DNA from 4 places in the Azospirillum sp. TSH100 genome. Region 1 is predicted to be linked to each of the others. Evidence: riboswitches for the same ligand, from Rfam matches in the RefSeq annotation. Region 1 holds a riboswitch; each other region holds the start of a gene.
The links. Region 1 has a riboswitch for thiamine pyrophosphate ahead of E6C72_RS17035 (ABC transporter substrate-binding protein). Riboswitches for the same ligand answer to the same signal wherever they lie in the genome.

Region 1 (2,195 bases):
GCGGGATTGCGGCAATGCGGACGCAACGGCCGTGGGGGCATGTCTGGCGGGCCTTTGCCGGGCTGATCTCGATGGGCTGCTTCTTCTATGCCTTCCGCGAGCTGCCGCTGGCCGACGTTTATGTCCTGAGCTTTGCAGGACCGCTGTTCATCACCGCACTGTCCGCTCCGCTGCTGGGGGAGCCGGTGGGCTGGCGCCGTTGGGCCGCTGTCGTGGTCGGTTTCGGCGGCGTGGTCGTGATGGCGCAGCCCTCGGCCGGGGCCCCGCTGGTGCCGGTGCTGGTCGGGCTGTGCGCCGCCCTGTTCTATGCACTGGCGGCACTCGCCGTGCGCGGCCTGTCGCGGACGGAGACCAGCGCATCGATCGTGCTCTATCTGCTGCTCACGACGACGGTGGTCAGCGGTGCGCTCGCGGTCCCGGTCTGGACGGCGCCGACGGTCTTCGCCCTCGGGCTGATGGCGCTGGTCGGTGCGATCGGCGCCGGAGCGCAGGTTCTGCTGACCCAGGCCTTCCGCCGCGCGCCGCCGGCGGCGGTGGCGCCCTTCGAATATACCGGCATGGTCTGGGCCAGTCTGTTCGGCTGGCTGGTGTTCGGCGATCTGCCGACCGTGCCGGTGATCGCCGGCGCCATGGTCATCATCGGCAGCGGGCTCTACATCCTGCATCGTGAAACGGTGGTGGCGCGCCGCCGGCTGGGTGCTTGACAGGACAGGGCCGGCGGCGACACTCTCGCCGCCTGTTCAAGGCTGGGGTGCCTGTGCAAAGACCGGATCGGCGGCTGTGCGGGCTGAGACAACACCCATCGAACCTGATCCGGGTCATGCCGGCGAAGGGAGCCGACCGGAACCCGACGGATCGCCTGCAAAACGTCCCGTCTCATCCGCGTCGCCCCGGTGCCGGCGCGTGTTGAGGAGTTTTCGGTCATGCGGCGCGCGCTTTCCCTTCTGATCGGCCTGCTGGCGGCATCGACCTGCCTGTCCCCGGCGGCACGGGCCGACGACACGCTGTCCTTCCCGGTGCTGGTGCCGCTGACCGGATTCCTGTCGCTGGAGGGCACCAGCCAGCGCAACGGCGCCGTCCTGGCACTGAAGCAGACCCCTGCCGGCGTGGCCATCGCATCCGAGATCGTCGACACCGGCACCTCGCCAGAAGCGGCGGTGACGGCGCTGGAACGCGCGGCCGGCGGCGGCACGGTCGGCGCGGTCGCCGCCAGCATGCTCGGCACCCAGATGCTGGCGATGCTGCCGCTGGCGAATGAGCTGAAACTGCCGCTGGTCACCGTGTCGGGCACCGCCTCGATCACCGAGCAGGGCAATCCCTGGGTCTTCCGCTTCTTCCCCGGTGACGCCGTGACCAAGGCCGCCCATGCCCGCTATGTGGTGGAGGAACTGGGCAAGCGCCAGCCGGCGGTCATCTACCAGACCACCGCCTATGGCCAGAGCGGCAAGGCCCATCTCGACGCCGCCTTCAAGGCGCTGGGCGTCACGCCCGTCTTCGAGGAGGGGGTGGACCCGGCGGCCAAGGATCTGCTGCCGGTGCTGACCAAGGCGCTGGCCGCCAACCCCGACGTGCTGGTGCTGCATCTGCATTCCGGCCCGACCGCGCTGCTGCTGCGGCAGGCGGCGTCCGGCGGTGTGACCCTGCCGATCGTCGCCGGTTCCGCCATGCATCAGCCGAGCACCGCCGCCCTGCTGGAACCGGCCGAACTCAAGGGCGTCTGTGCCGAGACCGCGGCCTCGCCGATCTCGGGCGGCACGCCTGAGGTCAAGGCCTTCACCGACGCCTACCGCGCCGCCTTCGGCAAGGAGCCGGACGCCTTCGCGCTCGGCCAGTATGACGGCATGACCATGGTGCTGGAGGCGGTGAAGGCCGGCGCCCGCACGCCCGACGCCATCCGCAAAGCCCTGTCGTCCGAGACCTTCAAGGGCCTCGCCATGACCTACAAGTCCGATGGCAAGGGCAACATGGCCCATTCCGCCGTCATCGTCTGCTATGACGGGACCAGCCGCGTGCCGGCGCTGGTGAAACGGTACGACGACCCGACGCTTGCGGCGAAGTGAGCGGATGGCGGCGCTTCAACTGCTGGTCAACGGGGTGGCGCTGGGTGCCGCCTATGCCCTGGTGGCGCTGGGCTTCGTGCTGGTGCTGAACGCCACCTCGGCGGTGAATTTCGCCCAGGGCGATCTGGTCATGGC
Region 2 (2,195 bases), on a different replicon from region 1:
CAGCGGGTCCTCGGCCAGCGCGTCGGCGCCGGTCTGGATCACCATCGCCTGCGCACGGAAGGTTCGGGCCAGCGGCAGGACAGCCGCCTCCATCACATGCTCCATCTCGCTGTCGTTGAAGCCCGGCGGCACCGGCAGGTTGCGGGCCATCCCGCCGGCGCGATCCTCCGCCTTGCCGGTGTAGGGCCAGCGGCCATCCTCGTGGATCGAGATCGTCAGCACCCGGTCGTCGTCGGCAAAGGCCTCCTCCACACCGTCGCCGTGGTGTGCGTCGAGATCGACGTACAGCACCCGCTCCAGCCCATGGTCCAGCAGTTCCAGAATCCCCAGCACCGGTGCGTTGAAATAGCAGAAGCCGCTGGCGCGGTCGCGCCGGGCATGATGGGTGCCGGCCGCCGGGGCATAGACCAGCCCGGCCGGCCGGTCACCCAGGATGCGGGCGGCCTGCAACGCCGATCCGCTGCTGTGGGCGGGCCGCCGGTACATCTCGGCGAAGACCGGGTTTTCCAGCTTGCCCAGATTGTGGCGGGCGGCGGTGGCCTCATCCACCCGCTGCTCCGCCTCCGCGCGTTTCAGTGCCGCTATGTAATCGGAGGTATGGAAGCGGGCCAACTCGCGTTCGCTCGCCACATGGGTGTCGAGATAGACCTCGTCCGGCAGCCAGCCCATGGCACGGCTGAGATCGATGGCGGTCGAGACGCGCGGGATCGCCAACGGATGCTTCGGCCCATAGGTGGAACCGCGGTAGATCTCGCCGCCGATGAACAGCGGTGTGCGAAGGGGCGTGGTCAGGGTGTGCACTCCATGATGCCGGTCAGAAACTAGGCCCTGCGGCGGTCCGGTCAAGCCGCCAGCTTCCACCTGCCGGAAGCGGCTTCCGGCAATGCTTGCGGTCACGGATGGTCCGCGCCTATAGTCGCCGCCTTCACTGGGGGGAGCCGATGGGCGGCTGAGAGGTCCTGTTGCGGGACGACCCCTGGAACCTGATCCGGTTCATGCCGGCGTAGGGATCAGTGATGCGGGACCACACCCCTTTCACTTCCGCCAATCCACCATGCTCGCCCCGATGCTCGCGATGACGCCGCTGTCGGTGACCATTTCGCGCGCCCGGCTGACCTATGGCGGCACGCTGCTGTTCTCCGACCTGACGCTGGAGCTTCTGGCCGGCCGGACCACCTGCCTGCTGGGGCCGAGTGGCGTCGGCAAGACCACGCTGCTGCGCATCCTTGCCGGCCTGGCAGAACCGGAGCCGCCGACGGAGGTCGTCACCGGGGACGGGCTGCCGCTGGCCGGCCGCATCGCCTACATGGCGCAGCAGGATTTACTGCTGCCTTGGTTGACCGTTCTGGACAATGTCCTGCTCGGCGACCGGTTGCGCCACCGTCGTCCCGACCCGACACGGGTGGAACAGGCGCGCTCCCTTCTCGACCGCGTCGGACTGGCGGGGCGGGAGCGTGACCGTCCCGCCGCACTGTCTGGTGGCCAGCGGCAGCGCGTCGCCCTGGCCCGCACGCTGATGGAGGACAAGCCGCTGGTCCTGATGGACGAGCCGTTCTCCGCGCTGGACGCCATCACCCGGCTGCGCCTGCAGGAGACGGCTGCCGGGACGCTGGCCGGCCGCACCGTCCTGATGGTCACCCACGACCCGCTGGAGGCGTTGCGCATCGGTGACCGCCTGCATGTGATGACCGGTCGTCCGGCCGTCATGGGTCCGGCGCTGGAGCCCTCCGGCCCGGTGCCGCGCCGGGTCGACGATGCCGGGCTGTTGGCCCATCAGGCGGAGCTTCTGCGGAGGCTGGCGGAATGAAGGCGCTGCTGCGCGCGGCGGTGACCCTGTCGGTGCTGGTCGCCTGCTGGCAGGCGCTGGTTTGGGCCACCGGCCTGCCGCGCTATCTGCTGCCCAGCCCGCTGGCCGTCGCGGATGCCATGCAGCGGCAGGCTCCACTCCTGTGGACCCACGGCCTGACCACTCTGGCCGAGATCCTGATCGGACTTGTTGCCGGCGTGGCGCTCGGCGGGGTCAGCGCGCTTGTGTTGGCGCGTTTCCGCACCGCAAGACGCTGGCTGATGCCGCTGCTGTTGGTCAGCCAGGCAATTCCGGTCTTCGCCCTGGCACCACTGCTGGTGCTTTGGCTGGGCTACGGCATGGCGTCGAAGATCGCCATGGCGGTTCTCGTAATCTATTTCCCGGTCAC
Region 3 (2,195 bases), on a different replicon from region 1:
ACAGCGGCTCTTCGCGGCCGTTGACGCGGATGGCTTCACGTGAAACGGCGCTCATGCGGCGGCTCCCGCGGCAACGAAGCGGTCGGCGGCGAAGGGGCGCAGCAGCGGGTCGGTCTCGCCGGTCAGCACCAGACGGGCGATGCCGTCGGCGGTCACCGGGGTCAGCAGGATGCCGTTGCGATGGTGGCCGGTGGCATGGATCAGGCCGGGAATGCCGCTCTCGCCCAGGATCGGCGCGTCGTCGCGGCTGCCGGGACGGAAGCCGGCCCAGGCCTCCTCGATCGGCAGTTCGGCAATGCCCGGCAGCGCCCGCCATGCCCCTTCCAGCAGGGCGAACTGGCCGCCGGCGGTCAGGCGGTCGTCGAAGCCGCGCTCCTCCGTGGTGGCTCCGATCAGCAGCCGGCCGTCCAGCCGCGGGATCAGATAGGTGCCGGGCGTCCACACCACATGGCGCAGCAGCGGCAGACGGGCGTCCATCCGCAGGCAGACCATCTGCCCCTTCACCGGCCGCACCGGCGGCTTCGCGGCGGGCGGCAGTCCCGGCACCCCGGCCGACCACGCCCCGGCGGCCAGCACCACCCGGTCGGCCCGGTGCAGCGCTTCGGCCACCCGCACACCGACGGCGCGCCCGCCCTCCACCGCCAGAGCCACCTCGCCGCACCGCTCGTGCAGACGGGCGCCGACGGCTTCGGCGGCGCGGCGCAGGGATGCTGCGACCTTGCGGTTGTCGACCTGATGGTCGCCGGCGCAGAACAGCGCACCGGCGACGCCGGGCTGAAGGAAGGGCTCGCGCCGCCGCACCTCGGCACCGCTCAGCCACTCCACCGGCAGGCCCAGGTCGCGCTGGAAGCCGTGCAGAAACCGGACCTTGGCGGCATCGTCGGCGGTCAGCGCGATGACCATGGTGCCTTCGCTGCGCAGATCGACGGCCATGCCGCTGGCGGCTTCGAGATCGCGGGCGAAGTCCGGCCACAGCGCCTGCGAGGCGCGGGTCAGCGGCAGCAGCCCGTCCTCGCCCGGTTCGGTCTCGACACAGGCGGCCAACATGCCGCCGGCGGCGTGGGTGGCGCCGCGACCGGCCTCTCCCCGTTCAAACAAATCGACCCGGCAGCCGGCCGACGCCAGCCTCCAGGCGATGGCAAGACCGATGCAGCCGGCGCCGATGATGGCGACGGAGGGACGGAGTCCGGACGCTGAAGCGGAAAAAGAGTGTAATTCTGGCGCATGGATCATGCGGCGGCTCCCTTCGCTGGAATTACCCAGACAGGTTCGATGGGTGTGTTCTCAGCCGCGCGACCACCGCGCGGCACCCCAGGCCTATGGCTTGCCTTATGCCAACCTTTCGCTGGCCCCACAAGCGGAATCGAGTCTCGCCCGTCCCGCCTCACCGCCTCACCGCTGCGGCCACATGTCACAGCCCGATAGGGAGTCCCCCGGATAAGAAACTCTACCAATCCGCAGCAAAATTATCTGCAAAATGAGCCATACCGGAGCACTCGCAGCAAGGAACGGGCGCCTTCGGCAAGCAGAATGAACAACAAAGACGACCGAGGATTCGCCAGCATGCTGTCATTCTTCCGTTCGGACTCTCCGACCGCCTCCGTCTCCGGCACCTCGGTCGGCAATCCGGCCGGCAAGTCCGAACCAGCGGCACCGGCCGCAGGCCCGGCGGAACAGCCGATCCGCAGCCTGTGCCTGCCGGCCGCGCAGATCGGCGCCGCAGCGCTGGATGGGCTGAATTTCGCCGCCGGCGCTCCGGCGCTGGTCGTCGGCTTCGTGTCGCCGCATGTCGATTTCGCTGCCACCACCCGCGCGGTGCGGTCCGCCCTGCCGCCGGCGACCCAGCTGGTGCTGGTCTCCACCGCAGGCGAGCTGTGCGCGGCGGAAGGCCAGCCGCTCTACCGCAAGGCCGGTGACCGCTGGGACAGCGTGGTGCTGCAATCCTTCAGCCCCCGCCTGTTCGCCGGCGTCAGCATCCAGACGGTCCCGCTGCATTGCGACGACCTGCGCGGCGGCCGCCCGACCCGCGACGTTCCGGCGCGGGTGGAAGCGATCCGCGGCGAACTCGACCGCATCCGCGTTCCCTTCGCCGTCGACAGCCACGACACGGTGGCGCTGACCTTCATCGACGGGCTGTCGGCCAGCGAAAGCTGGTTCATGGAAGCGGTCTACCGCTCCGGCCGTTTCCCCTGCCT
Region 4 (2,195 bases), on a different replicon from region 1:
GAGGCCTCTGTGTGGCTGGACCTGATCAACCCGACGCCGAACGAGTTGGCGCGGGCGGAAGCGTTGATCGGCACCGGCCTGCCGACCCGCGAGCAGATGGCGGAGATCGAGGAGTCGAGCCGCCTGCGCGTGGCTGGTGGCGCCCTGACCATGACCGTCACGGCGCTGGTCTGGGCTGATACCGATGAGCCGCGCATCGCCACCGTCAGCTTCGTGCTGGCCGGGCGGCGGCTGGTGACCATCCACGACATCGATCCGCAGGCCCTGCTGGCCTTTCGCCGCCGCGCCACCCACGGGCAGGTCTCAGCCGCCCGCGGCGAGCTGGTGCTGGCGGCGCTGGTGGATGGGATGATCGACCGCACCTCCGTCGTGCTGCGGCGGACCGGGGTGGAGTTGGACGCGCTGAACCGCCGCTTCTTCCGCGGGCGCAAGCTGCGGTCGCGTGGCGAGACGCTGGACGACGCCCAGACGCTGAAGCGCATCGGCCATGCCGGTCACCTGATCGGCAAGGCGCGGATCAGCCTCGCCAGTCTGTCGCGCATGACCGATTTCCTGGCGCGCGGCGATGGTTGGAATGCCGGCAAGGCGACGCGGCGCTGGGCCAAGACCACGCTGCAGGACCTGCGCGGGCTCGACCAGTATGCCCGCTTCCTGGCCGGCAAGGTCGCTCTGGCGCTCGACACTGCGCTGGGCCAGATCAATGTCGAGCAGAACGAGATCGTCAAGATCGTCTCGGTCCTGACCGTCCTGCTCTACCCGCCGATCCTGGTCACCAGCATCGGCGGCATGAACTTCACCGACATGCCGGGACACGGCTCGCCCTTCGGTTATCCCAGCGCGTTGGGGCTGATGCTGCTGTCGGCGTTGCTGCCGGTGATTTATGTGCGGCTGAAGCGCTGGATGTGATCGGTTTCCACAATGGGGAAGACGGATCGTTCGCCGCGCTTTCCTTTTGACACGACCGCTGGCCGGCGGCAGGATGGGCCCATTCCAGGGGGGTCCCGACAGGGGGCTGAGATACCAACGGCCGGACGGCGCAACGCGCAAGACGGCAGCGTGGTGACCCTTCGAACCTGATCCGGGTCATACCGGCGAAGGGAGGGACCTCGTGACGGGCCGGTTTTCCGCCCCCGTCCGGCCGTATCGGCCCCCGCACTGCCGGGGAAACATGCCGGGACACGGCCCGCACGAAGATACCGCACCTCCGTCCGCAGTCCCGGGTTTGTCCGCCCAACTCCGACGGAGAAACCCAATGCCCAAGGACTTCAACGAGAACGCCATCCGCATTTCGACCGGCCCGCTGCCGTCGTCGCGGAAAATCCATGTGCCGGGCACGCGCTTTCCCGACTTGCGCGTTGCCATGCGCGAGATCGCGCTGTCGGGCGGCGAGCCGCCGCTGACCGTCTATGATGCCTCCGGACCCTACACCGACGAAACGGTTGCCATCGATGTGCGCGCCGGCTTGGCCAAGCACCGCCGCGACTGGATCCTGGCGCGCGGCGATGTCGAGACCACCGACGGCGGCGTGCTGCGCGCCAAGGGCGGCGGGGCGGTGACCCAGATGGCCTATGCCCGCGCCGGCATCGTCACCGCGGAGATGGAATACATCGCCGTCCGCGAAAATCTCGGCCGCGCCGCGGCGCTGGAAGCCGCCCGCGACGGCGAGGATTTCGGCGCCGAAATTCCCGACTTCATCACCCCGGAATTCGTCCGCGACGAGGTGGCGCGCGGGCGGGCGATCATCCCGTCCAACGTCAACCACCCCGAGTCGGAGCCGATGATCATCGGCCGCAATTTCCTGACCAAGATCAACGCCAACATCGGCAACTCGGCCGTGACCTCCTCGATCGAGGAGGAGGTGGAGAAGATGGTCTGGTCGATCCGCTGGGGGGCCGACACCGTGATGGACCTGTCCACCGGTGCCGATATCCACCAGACCCGCGAATGGATCCTGCGCAACTCCCCGGTTCCCATCGGCACCGTGCCGATCTATCAGGCGCTGGAGAAGGTGAAGGGCAAGGCCGAGGATCTGACCTGGGAGCTGTTCCGCGACACGCTGATCGAACAGGCGGAGCAGGGCGTCGATTACTTCACCATCCATGCCGGCCTGCGGCTGGCCCACATCCCGCTGACGGCGAAGCGGGTGACCGGCATCGTCTCGCGCGGCGGCTCGATCATCGCCAAATGGTGCCTGG

Region 2: another riboswitch for thiamine pyrophosphate. It lies ahead of E6C72_RS10635 (ABC transporter ATP-binding protein); the one in region 1 lies ahead of E6C72_RS17035 (ABC transporter substrate-binding protein).
Region 3: another riboswitch for thiamine pyrophosphate. It lies ahead of thiO (glycine oxidase ThiO); the one in region 1 lies ahead of E6C72_RS17035 (ABC transporter substrate-binding protein).
Region 4: another riboswitch for thiamine pyrophosphate. It lies ahead of thiC (phosphomethylpyrimidine synthase ThiC); the one in region 1 lies ahead of E6C72_RS17035 (ABC transporter substrate-binding protein).

What each region holds. Positions count from the first base shown of each region.
Region 1 covers NZ_CP039635.1:978,787-980,981, forward strand. The annotation lists gene E6C72_RS17030 (DMT family transporter) at 1-704, shown strand, start outside; TPP riboswitch at 738-852, shown strand; gene E6C72_RS17035 (ABC transporter substrate-binding protein) at 924-2,060, shown strand; gene E6C72_RS17040 (branched-chain amino acid ABC transporter permease) at 2,065-2,195, shown strand, end outside.
Region 2 covers NZ_CP039634.1:2,254,906-2,257,100, forward strand. The annotation lists gene E6C72_RS10630 (acetoin utilization protein AcuC) at 1-801, opposite strand, end outside; TPP riboswitch at 922-1,028, shown strand; gene E6C72_RS10635 (ABC transporter ATP-binding protein) at 1,055-1,807, shown strand; gene E6C72_RS10640 (ABC transporter permease) at 1,804-2,195, shown strand, end outside.
Region 3 covers NZ_CP039634.1:1,314,822-1,317,016, reverse strand. The annotation lists gene thiS (sulfur carrier protein ThiS) at 1-55, opposite strand, end outside; gene thiO (glycine oxidase ThiO) at 52-1,233, opposite strand; TPP riboswitch at 1,225-1,324, opposite strand; gene E6C72_RS06265 (methyl-accepting chemotaxis protein) at 1,564-2,195, shown strand, end outside.
Region 4 covers NZ_CP039634.1:1,380,008-1,382,202, forward strand. The annotation lists gene E6C72_RS06590 (CorA family divalent cation transporter) at 1-906, shown strand, start outside; TPP riboswitch at 983-1,117, shown strand; gene thiC (phosphomethylpyrimidine synthase ThiC) at 1,253-2,195, shown strand, end outside.